DNA from 4 places in the Exiguobacterium sp. EF_C8 genome. Region 1 is predicted to be linked to each of the others. Evidence: riboswitches for the same ligand, from Rfam matches in the RefSeq annotation. Region 1 holds a riboswitch; each other region holds the start of a gene.
What was found. A riboswitch is a leader RNA that binds a small molecule or an ion and turns the genes downstream of it on or off. The one in region 1 is predicted to bind S-adenosylmethionine.
Positions count from the first base shown of each region.

Region 2: another riboswitch for S-adenosylmethionine. It lies ahead of msrA (peptide-methionine (S)-S-oxide reductase MsrA); the one in region 1 lies ahead of metK (methionine adenosyltransferase).
Region 3: another riboswitch for S-adenosylmethionine. It lies ahead of ACY2IG_RS16185 (LLM class flavin-dependent oxidoreductase); the one in region 1 lies ahead of metK (methionine adenosyltransferase).
Region 4: another riboswitch for S-adenosylmethionine. It lies ahead of ACY2IG_RS15535 (Na+/H+ antiporter NhaC family protein); the one in region 1 lies ahead of metK (methionine adenosyltransferase).

Region 1 covers NZ_CM143264.1:2,439,755-2,443,975, reverse strand. The annotation lists gene ACY2IG_RS12980 (EAL and HDOD domain-containing protein) at 1-339, shown strand, start outside; gene pckA (phosphoenolpyruvate carboxykinase (ATP)) at 366-1,934, opposite strand; SAM riboswitch class I at 2,169-2,295, shown strand; gene metK (methionine adenosyltransferase) at 2,424-3,632, shown strand; gene ACY2IG_RS12965 (GNAT family N-acetyltransferase) at 3,770-4,221, shown strand, end outside.
Region 2 covers NZ_CM143264.1:440,339-444,559, forward strand. The annotation lists gene ACY2IG_RS02405 (MFS transporter) at 1-1,154, opposite strand, end outside; gene ACY2IG_RS02410 (ArsR family transcriptional regulator) at 1,169-1,768, opposite strand; gene msrA (peptide-methionine (S)-S-oxide reductase MsrA) at 1,997-2,527, opposite strand; SAM riboswitch class I at 2,622-2,725, opposite strand; gene ACY2IG_RS02420 (M20 metallopeptidase family protein) at 2,788-3,966, opposite strand; gene ACY2IG_RS02425 (putative quinol monooxygenase) at 4,044-4,221, shown strand, end outside.
Region 3 covers NZ_CM143264.1:3,065,553-3,069,773, reverse strand. The annotation lists gene ACY2IG_RS16200 (YczE/YyaS/YitT family protein) at 1-8, opposite strand, end outside; gene ACY2IG_RS16195 (DUF817 domain-containing protein) at 162-947, shown strand; gene ACY2IG_RS16190 (DUF975 family protein) at 1,141-1,779, shown strand; SAM riboswitch class I at 1,889-1,991, shown strand; gene ACY2IG_RS16185 (LLM class flavin-dependent oxidoreductase) at 2,067-3,119, shown strand; gene ACY2IG_RS16180 (ATP-grasp domain-containing protein) at 3,122-4,069, shown strand; gene ACY2IG_RS16175 (SRPBCC family protein) at 4,145-4,221, shown strand, end outside.
Region 4 covers NZ_CM143264.1:2,932,253-2,936,473, forward strand. The annotation lists gene ACY2IG_RS15525 (alpha/beta hydrolase) at 1-730, opposite strand, end outside; gene ACY2IG_RS15530 (metal ABC transporter solute-binding protein, Zn/Mn family) at 900-1,907, shown strand; SAM riboswitch class I at 1,977-2,081, shown strand; gene ACY2IG_RS15535 (Na+/H+ antiporter NhaC family protein) at 2,163-3,473, shown strand; gene ACY2IG_RS15540 (hypothetical protein) at 3,513-3,716, opposite strand; gene ACY2IG_RS15545 (aldo/keto reductase) at 3,876-4,221, shown strand, end outside.

The DNA.
Region 1 (4,221 bases):
TTTGCAACAGAAACAAGGACGCTGCAACAAGAGAGTGCCTATATGATCGGCTTGTTATCGCATATCGATGCGTTATTGTCCGTTGATATTGACGACATCATCGATCAATTGCCAATCGAGGATTCCTTGAAGATTGTCCTCCAAGGAAAAGACCATCCGTTCCGGGATTGTCTAGTGCTTGCGATCAGCGCAGATCGCGGTGATTTCGAACAGTTCGAATTGCTCAGTCAACGGTTAGGTGTATCACTTCCGCGAGCATATGCGTTACTGACGGAAAGTCAGGAGTGGCTTATGCAAAAAGAGGTGCATCTTCAAGAAGAGACAGATGCCATTCTATAAAAAAAAGAGCCCTGAGGCTCTTTTTTTTATAGACATGGACCTGCTGACTTGATCGCATCCGTCGCACTTTCGAAACGAAGGAAATTATGTTGGAATTTCTCAGCAAGCGAACGCGCTTGTGTGTTGTATTCGTCAGGATTTGACCAGACGCGTACCGGATTGAGTAATTCACTTGGAACACCAGGAACTTCAAGTGGCATATGAAGTCCGAAGATTGGGTGCTCTTCTGTTGGAATCGCTGCAAGTGTTCCGTTGACGGCAGCGTTGACCATCGTCCGTGTATACGATAGCTTCATTCGACTACCTGTCCCGTAAGCACCGCCTGTCCAGCCTGTGTTGACGAGATAAACGGTCACACCGTGACGATCAATCAGTTCTCCGAGCATCGTCGCATACTTTTCAGGTATCAGTGGAAGAAATGGTGAACCGAAGCATGTCGAGAACGTTGCTTCCGGTTCCGTGATACCACGCTCTGTTCCAGCAAGTTTTGATGTATAACCTGATAGGAAATGATACATCGCTTGTTCTTTCGTCAATTTACTGATCGGAGGCAAGACGCCATACGCATCAGCCGTCAAGAAGACAATCGTCTTCGGATGACCAGCCCGTGATGGAACAGCGATGTTATCGATCGCTGTGATCGGATAAGCAGCACGTGTATTTTCTGTCAACGATGTGTCATCGTAATCAGGATGACGAGATTCATCGAGCACGACGTTTTCAAGGACAGTTCCGAAACGGATCGCATCAAAAATTTGCGGTTCTTTTTCGCGTGACAGATTGACCGTCTTCGCATAACATCCACCTTCAATGTTGAAGACGCCGTCATGCGACCAACCATGCTCATCGTCACCGATCAATTGACGGCTATCGTCTGCTGACAGGGTGGTCTTACCAGTACCGGATAGACCGAAGAACAAGGCGACGTCGCCTTCGTGTCCGACGTTTGCTGAACAGTGCATCGAAAGGACATTTTCTTGTGGTAAGAGGTAGTTCATGACGGAAAAAATCGATTTTTTGATTTCGCCCGCATATTCGGTTCCGCCGATCAAGACGATCCGGTGTTCAAACGACATGGCGATGAATGTCTCGGAATTCGTTCCGTCAACGGTAGGATCTGCTTTGAAATGTGGCGCGTAGACGACCGTGAACGGTTCGAAGGCAGCCACTTCAGGATACTCGCGTAAAAAGAGTTGTTTGGCAAACAGGTTATGCCAAGCGTATTGTGTGAGCACACGAACCGGAAGGGTGAAGTGCGTATCTGCCCCAGCAGCAGCTTCTGTGTAGTAGAGCTGATCGGCTTCGTTCATGTAACGAAGAACCTTTTGTAACAATTGTTCAAATTTGTCTCCATCCATCGGTTGGTTAACATGACCCCAATCAATGTGAGACTCGCAGGAAGAATCACGGACGATGAACTTATCTTTTGGTGAACGACCTGTAAATTTCCCCGTTTCTACAGATAGTGCGCCGTTCTCAGCAAGGACACCTTCTTCGTTTCGAATCGCATGTTCGACAAGTTCAGCAACAGATAGTTGTTTGAACACATGCTCTTTCTTGAGTAGTTCTTCGATATTCAGGACCGTCATCGGCATCCTGACCCCACCTTTCCCCTACGTTGGTTTTGGCTCACTGCATTTAGTATGACACATTCATTATATATGACATACTAAAGGGAGCGCAATCATTTTCTAGTGCTGATTTCTATTTATCTGGAAACGCTTTCAGCATTAATAGTTTAACATCTCTTTTAAAAAGTTTCGACTAGAATTTGAAACCTTGCTTGACAGAGTAGGTACAACTTTATATCATGTAATTCGTAACGGATACTCTTATTCTGAGCAGGTGGAGGGAACAAGGCCCGAAGAAACCCGGCAACCGTCCTACATTAATTCATATATTAATGAGGGAAAAGGTGCTCTCCTGAAGCGAAGTAAACACTTCGAACGATAAGAGGGTAAAGGAAGAACGCACAACCTTTCCCTGACCATTTTTTGGACTTGGAAAGGTTTTTTTCATTTTACCGTCCCACTCAACTAGGGGAAATGAGTACACCGTCAAATTCTTTTTTGGGAGGGTCATACATGACAAACCTTAATCGCCGACTATTCACGTCGGAGTCAGTCACTGAAGGTCATCCAGATAAAATCTGTGACCAAATTTCGGATTCAATCCTCGATGCGATTCTTGCAGCGGATCCAAACGCACGTGTTGCGGCAGAAACTTCTGTTACAACAGGTCTCGTTCTCGTTGCAGGTGAGATCACGACATCCACTTACGTCGACATTCCAAAAGTCGTTCGTGAAACGATTCGTGAAATCGGCTACACACGCGCGAAATACGGTTTCGATGCGGATACATGTGCTGTATTGACATCGATCGATGAGCAATCAGCAGATATCGCTCTTGGTGTCGACCAAGCGCTTGAAGCACGTGAAGGTAGCATGTCTGATGCAGAAATCGATGCAATCGGTGCAGGAGACCAAGGTCTTATGTTCGGTTACGCAACGAAAGAAACACCAGAACTCATGCCACTTCCAATTTCGCTTTCGCACCGTCTCGCACGCCGTTTGGCAGAAGTGCGTAAAAACGGTCAACTCGACTACCTTCGTCCGGACGGAAAAACACAAGTCACGGTCGAATACAACGAGAACAACGAGCCGGTTCGTGTCGATACGATCGTCATCTCGACACAACATGCGGAAGAAGTTACGCTTGAGCAAATCCAAGCTGATTTGAAAGAACACGTCATCACACCGGTCATCCCGGCTGAATACATCGACGCAGCAACGAAATTCTTCATCAACCCAACTGGTCGTTTCGTCATTGGCGGACCACAAGGAGATGCTGGATTGACTGGTCGCAAGATCATCGTTGATACGTATGGTGGATACGCACGCCACGGCGGTGGAGCATTCTCAGGTAAAGATCCAACAAAAGTCGACCGTTCAGCTGCATACGCAGCACGTTACGTCGCGAAGAACCTCGTTGCTGCAGGTCTTGCAGACAAAGCAGAAGTTCAACTTGCGTACGCAATCGGTGTCGCGCACCCTGTATCAATCGCAGTTGATACATTCGGCACAGGAAAACTTCCTGAAGCACAACTCGTCGAATTGGTTGCTGAAAACTTCGATCTTCGTCCGGCTGGAATCATCAACATGCTTGATCTCCGTCGTCCGATCTATCGTCAAACAGCTGCATACGGTCACTTCGGTCGTACAGATGTTGAGCTTCCATGGGAGCAAACAGATAAAGCAGCAGTTCTTGAAGAACAAGCAAAACGTTTCGCATAATCAAAAAGTCCGGAAATCCTACGTGGGTTTTCGGGCTTTTTTGTTTCCGCGGAACTTTGCAGGAAACGAATGTTTTTTCTAGAAAAGGGTAAAAGTACATGAGTCGATTTGTATGAGTATAAAGGGGGGTTCCGATTATGGAAATACGCGAAGCTATTCCAGCTGATGCAGGACGTATTCATGACATTGCTATCACATCTTGGTTGGATACGTATGAAGAAATCTATTCCGAACGTTCGAAAGCGCATTTCGTGCAGGAGGCGTATCCGCAAGAAGAAGTCGTTCGTGCGATCCGGACGGCGGAAGAAGCACGGGGAGAGTATTTTTATGTCGGAATCATCGACGAGGAAATCGTCGGTTTCATTCATGCTGTTGATGTCGAAGGAACATGGGAGATCATTCGGCTTTACGTCTTGCCGGAATATCAGCAAAACGGAATCGGAAGACGTCTGATTCGTGAACTCGAACGACAAGGAGCCGTCCCACTCGAAGTCTACGTGGAAGCACGTAACTATAAAGCGCGTCAATTCCTGACCTCATTTGGTTTTGAAGAACTTAGTGAGATGACGGAAGAAGTATTTGGGCAAGC
Region 2 (4,221 bases), 1.1 Mb from region 1:
TACAACATGATCGTCGTGATTGAAACATGAAACGACAGTAGAAAAGAGAGAAGCGCATAAGATAATGGAACGAGACCGTTTGACGCGGCATTCACGACACTCATGACACGTCCCATCGTCTGTTCCGCACACTGAGACTGGATGAACGTAATGAAGCGAATATTGATGATGGAAGAAAGGACACCAAGTGATAACAGGATGATCAGGTACAACAAAATCTGCTGGGCTTGACTAAGCAGGAAGAAAAGCAAACCTAAGGCGCCAATTAATCGGACCGATGAGGTAAGCCCATTTGCTTTCGTCTGCGCAAAACCACTCCAGAGCGCCCCTCCGAGCATTCCCATTTGATAAGCCCCTTGCATATAACTTAAATCCATCGCATCTCCTTGGAGCACATCATGAACGAGTAAGGGGATTCCGAGTAAGAGTGGTCCAAAGAAAAAGAAATTGACACAGATGACAAGAAAAAGTGTCTGCTTGAGTTGCTGAAGGTGAAAGACGTAATGTAGCCCTTCTTTTAGTTCAAAGAGAGCTGAATGCTGAAGCGATCGCTTGATCTTAGATTCGCGAATACCATACGTGAAAAGGAGCGTCAGACAGAGTGTGCCGAAAATCACGAGAAAGACGTGCGAGTAAGAAGAATAGCTGAGGATGACTCCACCAAGAATCGGACCTGAAAAGAGGGCGATTTGATTAGATGTCTGAATCAGTGAATTGGCTTTAGTGAGTTGTTCTTTAGGAACGAGTGTAGGCAGTAAGGAAGCATTCGCCGGCGAAAAGAATGCATCCACACTACCGAATAGAAAGGCGAATCCTAAAATCGTCAGCAATGTAAGCTGATCGGTATGAAGTAATGCGAGAAGACAGAGAATGAAACTGATCCGTAAAGCGCTCGAGATGCGCATGATCGTCGAACGTTTATAGCGATCGGATAGGACGCCACCGAATAACATGAGAAAAATACGGGGTAACAAGGTGGCCATGAGGACGAATCCAAGATATGACGCCTGGTTTAGTGTATGGATGACATACCATTGTTCAACAAACAGATAGGTTGATAGGGAGAGGGCAGAGCACATACCGGACCCCCATAAAAATAAAAAAGATCGATTTTTAAACAGCGATGGTTGCGTATCCATTTCAACAGGCAGCATATGGCACCTCCGGTTTAGACGTCGTCATTCTCAAATAGTGGTTCATCAATTGCAAAGGCAGTCGTCATGATATAGAAGTGTTTTTTATCTTCTTCGTCTAGTGAAGGGGACCGTGTGAACTCGTCCAATAGAGCACGATATTTGGTAGCAAATTGCCGAAAATTGGCTTCAGACATCGTCAGTTCCTTTTGAAGCGATAAGCTCATCCAGTCTTCAACGTTTGAAGACACAGGAGAAAAAGCAGTAGTTGGAGCGGTGAGGACGCGTGTCTTTGCTCGGTCCAATACCTCAAGATACGACTGCCGGGTCGCTTCATTCGTCTCGACGAAGTTCAGTAGATGATCGGCAGGAATGTAGCCTCGAGCAATCGCTTGATAGTATTTCAATAGATTGCCGCCTTGTTCTTCTGTTCGAACGAGGCGAATCAAGTCATGCTTTTCAAGTTCCCGTACGTGATAAAGGACCTTTGCGCGCGATAACGTTAGCAAGTGGGCCAACTGATGCACCGTATGCGGTTTTTCAACGAGAAACATGAGGATTTTTGTTCGTAACGGATCACTGATCACTTTTAACTGTTCATAGTTCTCTAATATGTGAATCGCTTTTTGTTCCATTCAATCATCTCCTTTTTAACCGGTTAATTTTTATTAACCGTAAAGCAAAAGCTTCTTTTTGTAAACGATTACAAATTTATGTAAGGGTAACGACAAAAGATAAAGCAGTTGGTTTACATACAAAAAACTGACTTCATTGACATCTCGATCCTCCACCTTCTACTAGAAAGTATAGGAAAAAGGAGATGTTTGAAATCAGTCTCAGCTACTATATGTGGTTCGAGGCAGTTAGACCGTCGTCGTATCTTTCCATTCCTGTTCGATGAAAGCATCACGGCCAGAAGCAACACGATCTTTTTTATAGTGTTCTGGATTTTTCTTATGGAAGTCTTGGTGGTACTCTTCCGCTGGATAAAATTCAGAAGCGGCATCAATCCGCGTCACGATTGGCTGTTTGAAACGGTTGCTTGCAGCAAGAGCGTCACGAGAAGTAATCGCAGCTTCATGCTGCGCATCCGTATGATAGAAGATTGCTGGCGCGTACTGCGTACCGCGATCTTGGAATTGACCTTCTGCATCCGTCGGATCCGTTTGGGGCCAGTAGAGTTCAAGTAAACGCTCGTACGGGAACAGGCTCGGATCAAACGTGATTTGGACGACCTCGAGGTGTCCCGTCGTTCCTGTTTTGACTTGCTCGTATGTCGGGTTATCGACGTGTCCGCCCATGTAACCTGATACGATTCCCTCGATTCCTGGTAATTCTTCAAATGGTGTCACCATGCACCAAAAACATCCACCTGCAAATGTTGCTTTTTCCATCTGTCTCTTCCTCTCCGTGGGAAATCCCCATTGTATGTCTGACAGCGAGAAAACGAAAACGACTCCTTCGCTTGGTTGCAAAAGGAGTCGCCGCTTTTTATCAACCAAAGCTTTCGCTTTGCTGGTCGTAGCACCTTGCTATGCGCAGGTTGCTGGGACGTCATCGATCCAGATCTCTCGGTCCACTCTTGATAAGGGTATATGAAGTTGATGTCATTCGTTATCATTGTTGTGATGATACCATTCACACAGAAATAAAGTCAATCCTTAGGTTTCAAGGCACGTAAAACCGTCGCTCCGAGTGTCTTCGCACCTATCAACAACGCTTGTTCATTGATCTCGTACTGTGGATGGTGCTGCGGATAGTTGACGCGACCGTCCGTATAGCCAGAGCCGGTAAAGAAATAACTACCCGGGACGTGTGTTAAGTAATGTGCGAAGTCGTCCGCCGCCATCATTGGTGTGAGTGCCCGGACGGATGCTTCCGGTAAGAAAGCAGCAGCTTCCTGAACGAGTTTTGTCTCATCCGGGTGATTCCAGAGCGCCGGGTAACCAGTCGTGAAGTCAATCGAATACGAAGCACCGATGCCGGCACACGTCGTCTTAGCGACAAGATCGACTTCTTGCCGGAGCTGATGCCGAAGTGTCTCATTGAACGTTCGGATTTCCCCGACAATGCGTGCCTCACCCGTAACGATATTTGGTGCTGTTCCTGCATGGAAAGAACCGATTGCGAGAACAGCCGGCTCAAACGGATCAACCCGTCGACTAACGAGATGCTGTAAGTTGCAGACGAGTTGCGCTCCAGCGACGAGAGCATCTTTTGTTTTATGCGGTGCCTGGGCATGACCACCTTGACCATGGACGATGATTTCGAATTCGTCGATCGCACACAATGTATGTCCTTCCCGGAACCCGATCGTGCCAACCGGTAAATCATTTTCGAGATGTGTCGCGAAAATTGCATCGACCCCTTCGAGGACGCCGGCTTCGATCATTTGGATTGCTCCACCGGGAAAGACCTCTTCTCCATGCTGGTGGATGATCCGAATCGTTCCTTGCAATTGATCGCGTAACGGATAGAGTGTAGCAGCAAGGGCCATCACGATCGCCGTATGACCATCGTGTCCACATGCATGCATGACACCGGGATGGATCGACCGGAAGGCAAGCGTCGTCTCTTCTTGAAGTGGTAAAGCATCAAAATCGGCACGGACCGCAATCGTCGGACCAGGCTGTTTGCCTTCGATCGTCGCGACGACACCACGACCTCCGACGGCTGTTTGATGAGGAATGCCCTGTTCTGCGTAAAAGGCGGCAATCCGTTCTGGTGTGCGGACTTCCTGGAAAGAGAGTTCCGGGTGTCGATGAAAATCGCGACGTAACGCGATCATTGTCGGTTCGAATTGTTCGAGTGCTTCAAAAAGTTGAGTTTGCATGTTCAAGCTCCTTTAACGTGTGTCTTTTCGCGAAAATGGGTACAGATACAGGTAATCACGAAAGGGGATAATGTAACATGGGAGAAATCGTCGTCAATGCTGTACTTACAATCAAAGCTGGACTTGCGGATCAAGTCTTCCCGATTTTACAAACGGTTTATCATGCTTCACAAAAAGAAGAAGGATGCTTACGTTATTCCTTGCACCAATCGATCGAGGATGAGCATCAATTCATGTTGTATGAAGTGTATCGGG
Region 3 (4,221 bases), 630 kb from region 1:
CGCGTCATGTCTAACACCTCATTTCTTAAAAATAATTGATTCGTTAACTGTATCATGAGGAAAGTAGAAGAAGAAAGACGAAATTTTCCGTTTTTTCCATCTTAAGAAGGAGGGGAAGGTCGAAAGAGAAACGTATACTGAAGAAAAAAGGAGATGACAGGATGAAAGCGATCCGACACCTGATTCGTTTTACATACATAGAAGCCGTCTGTTGCGTCTTTCCCGTCATGATTTTCGCAGCGCTTGCTCTTTCACGTTATCTTCCTGCTGAACCGGTCGCTCGATACGATCTCCTGTTGCTATGGTGTCTTCTCGTCCAAATCGTCTTACTTGTCACGCGTTATGAAACGCTGGAAGAGTTCAAACTGATCTTACTCTTTCACGTGATTGGTCTAGCACTTGAACTGTTCAAAGTGAACGTTGGGTCTTGGAGTTATCCGGAACAGGCTCTAACGAAAGTGGCTGGTGTTCCTTTGTATGCAGGATTCATGTATGCAAGTGTCGCAAGTTATGTCTGTCAAGCGTTCCGAAGATTTCATTTACGCTTCACAGCATTCCCACCACCTTGGCTTGCGATCAGCGTAGGCAGTCTCGTCTATCTCAACTTCTTCACCCACCACTGGATCTTCGATGCACGCTGGCTATTGATGGTCCTCGTCGTCCTTGTCTTCTATAAGTCATGGGTTCATTTTACGATCGAGCAGACGATCTACCGGATGCCGCTCGTCCTGTCTTTTTTACTGATCGCGTTCTTTATTTGGATCGCTGAGAATATCGTGACGTTCTTTAAAGGGTGGGTCTATCCGCATCAGGAAAGAGGATGGGAAGTCGTTGATCTCGGAAAGTTGTCTTCTTGGTTCCTGCTTGTGATCATCACGGTCCTGATCGTCATCGTCGCGAAATACAAGCAACGGGATCCGGCTGTGGAGATATATCAGCGTACATAGATAAAAAACATGACATTTCGTTTGTGATGGAGCGCTTCGATGTTCAACGTTCGTTCTAACATGTGGACGACAACTTGAGCGTGTTTGGCTCAACCAGTGACGAGACGGGAAATTATTGAAAAAAGAGTGAAACATTAGAAGTTTTAAGCCGTAGAGTAAGGTGAGAACTTATTTTTCAAGGAGGACCTTACTCATGTCATCTCAATTAAAAAAAGCAGCGAAGGAGTCGCTCAGCGGTCGTTGGGGATTTGCAGTCCTAGCTTTTCTGCTGTTTAGTATTATTCAGGGTGTTCCTAATTTATTTGGATCGGATATCGATGAGCCGTCTAGTAGTATAGATCTCGTTGTATCATTGGTGTCGATTTTATTGATTCCAGTAGGAGTCGGTTGGACATGGATTGCCATGTCGATTGCTCGTGGCGAAGAAACGAAAGTGACGGATTTGTTTGAGCCATATGGTATGTTCCTGAAAGTGGTGGGGCTGGCCATTGTTCAGTTCATCTTTATCGCGCTCTGGACGTTACTCTTAATCATCCCTGGTATCATCAAGTCATTCTCTTACTTGTTGACGTACTACATCCTTCGGGATGAGCCGTCAATCGGTATTCTCGAAGCAATTACACGCTCACGGCAACTCATGGATGGACACAAGATGGAAGCATTCTTGCTCTTCTTATCGTTTATCGGTTGGGCGTTGCTTGTTATCGTTACGCTTGGTCTTGCTGTCCTATGGGTCGGACCATACTTCAGTGTCACGCTTGCCAAATTCTACGATCGTATTCGTGGGGAGCAGGCGCCAGAGCAGACATCAGATTTCGTCGCACCATACTAATTCCGAATCCCGACACTACGTCGGGATTTTTCTTTGGAATAAATCCGATAGGAAAAGACGGTTTAATGGTTGCTTTAGTTCAATGAATTCTGTACGATGAATGCAACACATCTTATCTAGAGAAGTCGAGGGACTGGCCCGAAGACACTTCAGCAACCCCGCTATGGCGGAAGGTGCTACTTCCAGGAAGGAATACCTTCTGAAGATAAGAGCGGACAGGACAAGATACCGTCGCTCTTTTCGAACTTCGAAAAGAGCGTTTTTTTTATGATAAGGGGGACGATGGAGTGGAGTATGGTTTTTGGTTACCGATTTTTGGGGGATGGTTACGTAACGTCGAGGATGAACAGATGCCAGCGACATTCGATTATGCGAAACAAGTCGCACAAACAGCTGAACGCATCGGCTTCTCGACGACGTTGATTGCGGAATTGAACTTGAACGATATCAAAGGCATCAAGGAACCGAGTCTTGAGGCATGGACAACGGCAGCGGCGATTGCTGCAACAACAGAACGCCTTGAAATCATGACAGCGGTTCGTTCCGGGTTCCATAATCCAGCGACGACGGCGAAGATGGCGGCAAACATCGATCAGTTGAGTGGAGGGCGATTTACGCTCAATGTCGTCTCAGCCTGGTGGGCAGAAGAAGCAAAACAATACAACGGTATTTTTACTGCACACGATGAACGCTATGCCCGAACGGAAGAGTTCGTCACGGTCATGAAAGGACTATGGGCAGATGCGTCACCGTACAGCTTCTCCGGCAATCACTACACGATCGAACAGGCAGAACTCCATCCGAAACCCGTCCAGCGTCCGGGGATTAAGCTCTACGCTGGTGGAGAGAGTGAAGCCGGAAAACGGACGATCGTCGAACATTGTGATGCCTACGTCATGCATGGAGGCACTGTTGAAGAAGTAGCTCATAAAATCAATGATATGAAAGTACGCCGGGAAGCGACGGGACACGCACCGCTTGAGAGCTTCGGTCTTGCTGCCTACATCATTTGTCGGGATACGGAAGAAGAAGCGCTTCTTGAGTGGCAACGCATCACGGACGTTAAGGAAGACAGCGCCGGTTATGCCGGTTATCAAGATTTCATCAGTAAATCGCAACTCGAACAACAGGTCGAACGAAATGATTATTCCGTCTCGAACCGTGGTCTGCGACCGAACTTGATCGGAACACCAGAACAGATTGCCGAACGGATTCTAGCGTTCGAAGCCGTTGGTGTCACGTTGCTCTTGTTACAATTCTCACCACAACTTGAAGAAATGGAACGCTTTGCCCGTGACGTAATGCCACTGGTCGAAGCGAAACGAAAGGTAGGTCAATAATCATGACAAAAATTCATATTCTCCACGAAAACCAAGAATGGACGGATCATCTCATCAAACGTCTCGAAGAACTCAAGTTGCCGTACGAGCAGTGGCACTTGAATGAAGGAATCGTACCGTTAGATGAACTGCCGCCAGAAGGTGTCTTTTACAGTCGTATGAGTGCGTCTTCGCATACGCGGGGGCATCGTTATGCGCCAGAGTTGACGGAAGGGGTCCTCGCTTGGTTAGAAGAGCATGACCGGACTGTCTTTAACGGAACGCGTGCGCTCCGTCTTGAAGTCAGCAAAGTTAATCAATACACAGCGTTACGTAAGGCTGGGATTCGTGTACCAAAGACAACGGCTGCTGTCGGACGTGATCAAATCGTACAAGCAGCAAAAGAAATCGGTGTTTCGTCATTCATCACGAAACATAACCGTGCCGGGAAAGGTCTCGGCGTCCAGTTATTCCATTCGATTGAAGCACTTGAAGCTTATCTCGATGGTTCGACATTCGACGAACCAGTCGATGGCATCACGTTGATTCAAGAGTACATCCAAGCACCAGAACCTTACATCACGCGGTGTGAGTTCGTAGGTGGAAAATTCGTCTATGCGGTCCGAGTCGATACGTCGGAAGGATTCGAACTTTGCCCAGCTGATGCGTGTGTGATTGATGACTTGTTTTGCCCAGTTGGTGAAGAAGCGCCGCAAACACCGATGAAGTTCCAAATCGTTGAAGGCTTCGATGATCCAATCATTGAAAAGTACGAAGCGTTCCTCCAAGCGAACCAGATCGCGGTCGCAGGTATCGAGTTCATCAAGGATGCGTCAGGTACGATCTATACGTATGACGTCAATACGAATACAAATTACAATTCGGATGCTGAGGCAGCTGCAGGACGCTACGGCATGCTCGAACTGGCAAAGTTCCTCGGAGCTGCACTTGAAACAAGCACAGTAAAATAAGAATCGGCTCCCGCCCTGTCACCGGACGTTAAAAGACCGGATGACGGGGTATTTCTATAGAAAGGGGGCGGATCTATGATTACGTGGAGAGAAGAACGACAGCTCGATATCCCTATTGAGGAAGCATGGCACTTGTTTGATCACACGCGGCT
Region 4 (4,221 bases), 490 kb from region 1:
GGAGCATGATCGGTGGGGCGTCTGACGAGAGATGCGTCACAGGTGAAACGTGGGTCATGAGCTTGCGCCATTCTTCCCGTCCACCTTTATAAAACTTAATGTGAGCGATCCAGGTCTGAATGAAAGTAAACAATAAAAAATTCGTCGGTGGATATAAGGCAATGACACCACTAATCAATGGCATGTGTCGTTCATCGCACTCACCAACGAAAGCAGATGGGGCAAGTGCCGTCGTCAGCATGAGTGCAGCTCCGGCTGAGTCTCCCCATACCATCATCCGTCCTCTTAAAATGCGAAGATCTTCTGCTTCTTTGTTCAAAAAGCATAAGGCATCCCGTACATCTTCGAGATTATCCGGAAAATAACTCCCTTCTTCAAACAGACGATAATCGATACTACAAACAGCAACCCCAAGTTCAAGCAGGCGATCAACGATCGGGCTAAAACAGAACATATCCTCGCGCTCTCCACGAACGAATGCGCCACCGTGCGCGTAGATCGCGACCGGAAACGGTCCTTCCCCCGGCGGATAATAGAGATCGAGTTGTAAGGTACGGTCTCCCACTTGTTTGTAAGTGAGTGTCCGCGGTGCGAGTTGTTTTTCTGTGATTGGCAAGGCGGGTTCAGTCCACCGAAGTAATGCACCGTAATTATTCCAGATACTTGCTCCCGCAGCTGCCGTCGTTAGTAATGCAGCTCCCCCCATTAGCCATGCAGTTTCACGTTTCACTTGATCACCTCCAAAAGACGTACCAATTCCTTCACTTTTTTATCCTTTTACCCCGTTTTAAAAGAAGTCGAACGTCTCGGTATTCGTACTTGACGCTTCTCAAACGTTCCGCTATAGTGAAAAAGTCCAAATCGGAATAATTACGTTTTAATAACGGAGGTAACATATAATGAAAAAAATCATTCCTGCTTTAACGGTCGCATTCGCGAGCGCAAGTATCCTCGCAGCTTGTGGATCAAACACCGATTCATCGACTTCAGATGATAAAAAGATGGAAATCTATACATCGACGTTCGCAACAGCTGCCATTGCCCGTGAAATCGGTGGTAATCAAGTCAACGTCAAGATGATCGTCCCACCTGGAGCAGATCCGCACTCCTATGAACCGACGTCAAAGCAACTCACTGAGATTGCCAAAGGTGACCTTTTCCTTTTGACGGGTACGACACTTGAACCCTATTCAAAAAAAATCCAAGAGAGTCTAAAAGGCACGGACGTCCGGTTCGTCGAGACGAGTAAGGATGTCACTTTGCTGGAATCGGATGCTACGCTTCACGCACATGAAGAAGAGGGACATACTGAGCATGCGCACGAAGAAGCAGGGCACGATGATCACGCAACTGATGAACATGCTCACGAAGAGGAAGAACACGATCATGGAAAATACGATCCACACGTCTGGCTTGATCCTGTCAACGCCAAAGCAATGGCACGTTCTATCACAGTCGCCTTATCAAAAGAAGTACCAAAAGACAAAGCAACATTCGAAAAAAACTTGAAAGCGTTCGATCAGCAAGCTGACGCACTCGATAAAGAGTTCAAGCAAGCCGTCGCTGACGGATCAAAAAAAGAACTTCTCGTCACACATGCCGCTTACGGTTACCTCGCCGAACGATATGGTTTCACGCAGCTTCCAATCGCCGGAATTTCCCCTTCCGATGAACCGTCACAAAAGCAACTGGCTGCTTTAGTGAAAGAAGCGCGGATGCATGATTTGAAATACGTCGCGTTCGAAGAAACGGTTTCACCAAAGGTTGCGCGTGTCATCCAAAAAGAAATCGGAGCTAAATCCGTGACGATCCATAACCTCGAGTCGGTGACGAAATCGCAACAAAATAGCTCGTATTTCAAATTGATGGAAGAAAACGTCCAGACGTTAGAACAGGCACTTCAGTAAAGTACAGTTGACACGCGTTACTCAATGCGGTACGGTAAGAAACGTGTTTTACAACAATTGAATGACTTCTTTTTATCGCGAGAAACGGAGGGACTGGCCCAATGATGTTTCGGCAGCGGACGATTTGATTCGTACTGTGCCAAATCCAGCAAGCGAAAGCTTGAGAGATAAGAAGAGCGTCTTTATTTCATAAAGACCTCCTTCTTTCTTGCGAAGGGGTCTTTTTTTGTATCTTTGAGAAATGAGGTATCAACAATGAAAGAAACGATTACGCCTAACAAATGGGCACTGCTTCCGCTCGTCGTATTCCTGGTCCTCTTCATCGGAGCCGGTATCTTCTATGACGATTTTTACAAATTTCCGATTCTGATCGCCGCTTTGATCGCGTTGATCTTTGCTGCAATCATGACGAAAGGATCGATCAATCAAACGGTCGAACGTATCGCAACCGGTGCCGGAAATCCTGATATCATGATCATGGTCTTCATTTTCTTATTAGCCGGTGCGTTCTCTGGAACAGCGGAAGCGATCGGCGCAATCGAAGCAACTGTCAATGCTGCTTTGACGTTCTTACCTCCTTCACTCCTGATGAGTGGGATATTTGTTATCGCAGCATTCATCTCGATGGCAATGGGTACCTCGACAGGAACGATTGCCGCTCTCGCACCGATTGCCTTCGGTATTCATGAAGCAACAGGTATCAACGTTGCGATCGCAGCAGCGTCAGTCGTTGGTGGTTCGATGTTCGGTGATAACTTGTCGTTCATCTCGGATACGACAATCGCTGCCGTTCGGACACAAAAAACGAACATGCGCGATAAATTCCGGACGAACTTCATGATCGTTCTCCCGGCTGCCGTCTTAACGGTCATCTTACTCGCGTTCGTTTCTGGTTCTGGCGATGCGGCAGCAGCTAAAGCATTCGAGTTCTACAAATTAATTCCGTATCTCGCCGTCATCGTCCTTGCACTATTTGGTGTCAATGTCATTCTTGTTCTCGTCGGTGGCACATTGCTCACTGGAATCATCGGTATGATCGACGGTAGCTTTGGCTTAAGTGGGTTCGTCCTTTCGATGTCTGAAGGAATGATGGGCATGGCAGAAATTTCAATCTTGACACTCCTCATGGGTGGTCTCGTCAGTTTGATCACGTTCAATGGCGGAATCGCCTACTTGAAAGAGACGTTGACGCGCAAGATTTCACAGCGTCGCGGTGCTGAATTCAGTATGGCAGCACTCGTCAGTGCGACGAACCTCGCAACGGCGAACAATACGATCTCGATTCTCGTCGCTGGACCACTCGCGGCTGAAATCGCTGATACGTATGAAATCGACCGCAAGAAATCAGCGAGTATTCTTGATATCTTCTCTTGTGGTATTCAAGGCATCATTCCGTATGGGGCACAACTGCTGATCGCAGCAGAGTTGACGAAGACAGCTTCACCAGAACTGATTCCGTATCTGTTCTATCCGTTCCTGCTCTTCGTCTGTGGATCGATTGCCATCATCTTTGGTTTCCCACGTCCGAAAAAATCAGTTGCTCAACAGGAAAAAATCTCTTCTTAACCAACGACAGGTCCGATCATGGTGATCGGACCTGTTTCATTATTTTTTCTGCTTCGCTTGTCGTTCTAAAATCAAATACGCGATTGCTGGAAGTGGAAACTGAAGGAGTCCCGCGCCTCCCCATACCCACGGATTACGTCCTGATTTTCGTGCACTGAAAAATAGGCTAACTGCTTGCGTGACCAACAAGGCACTAATACTAAGCCAAGCTCCCTTTGATAGCTTTTTATTCTTTTGAGCCATCCTTTCTCCCCCTCTTTCTGACATACGGTCAGATGTGATGAAATCTCTTTTATTTTAACCCATTCTATTCCTCCATGAGCATGGAAACGGACGGTTTCGTTCGTTCGTGCTAAACTAAACGAGCAAATCTAAACTACGTTTTATGAGGAGGAGTAACACATGCAATACGCAAAACTTTCAAACGGTATTACGATTCCCCAAATCGGATTCGGTGTCTGGCAAGTAGACGAAGAAACAGAAGCACCCGCTGCTGTTGCTGAAGCACTACGTGTCGGCTATCGTCATATCGATACAGCTGCTGTCTATAAAAACGAGCGCGGTGTCGCAAAAGGAATCAAAGAAAGCGGCGTGAAACGTGAGGATCTCTTCTTAACGTCGAAAGTCTGGAACGATGATATTCGTGCCGGTCGGACGAAGGAAGCATTCGCAGAATCGCTCGAACGTCTCGAAACAGACTACCTTGACCTCTACCTGATCCACTGGCCAGTCGAAGGCTATATCGAAG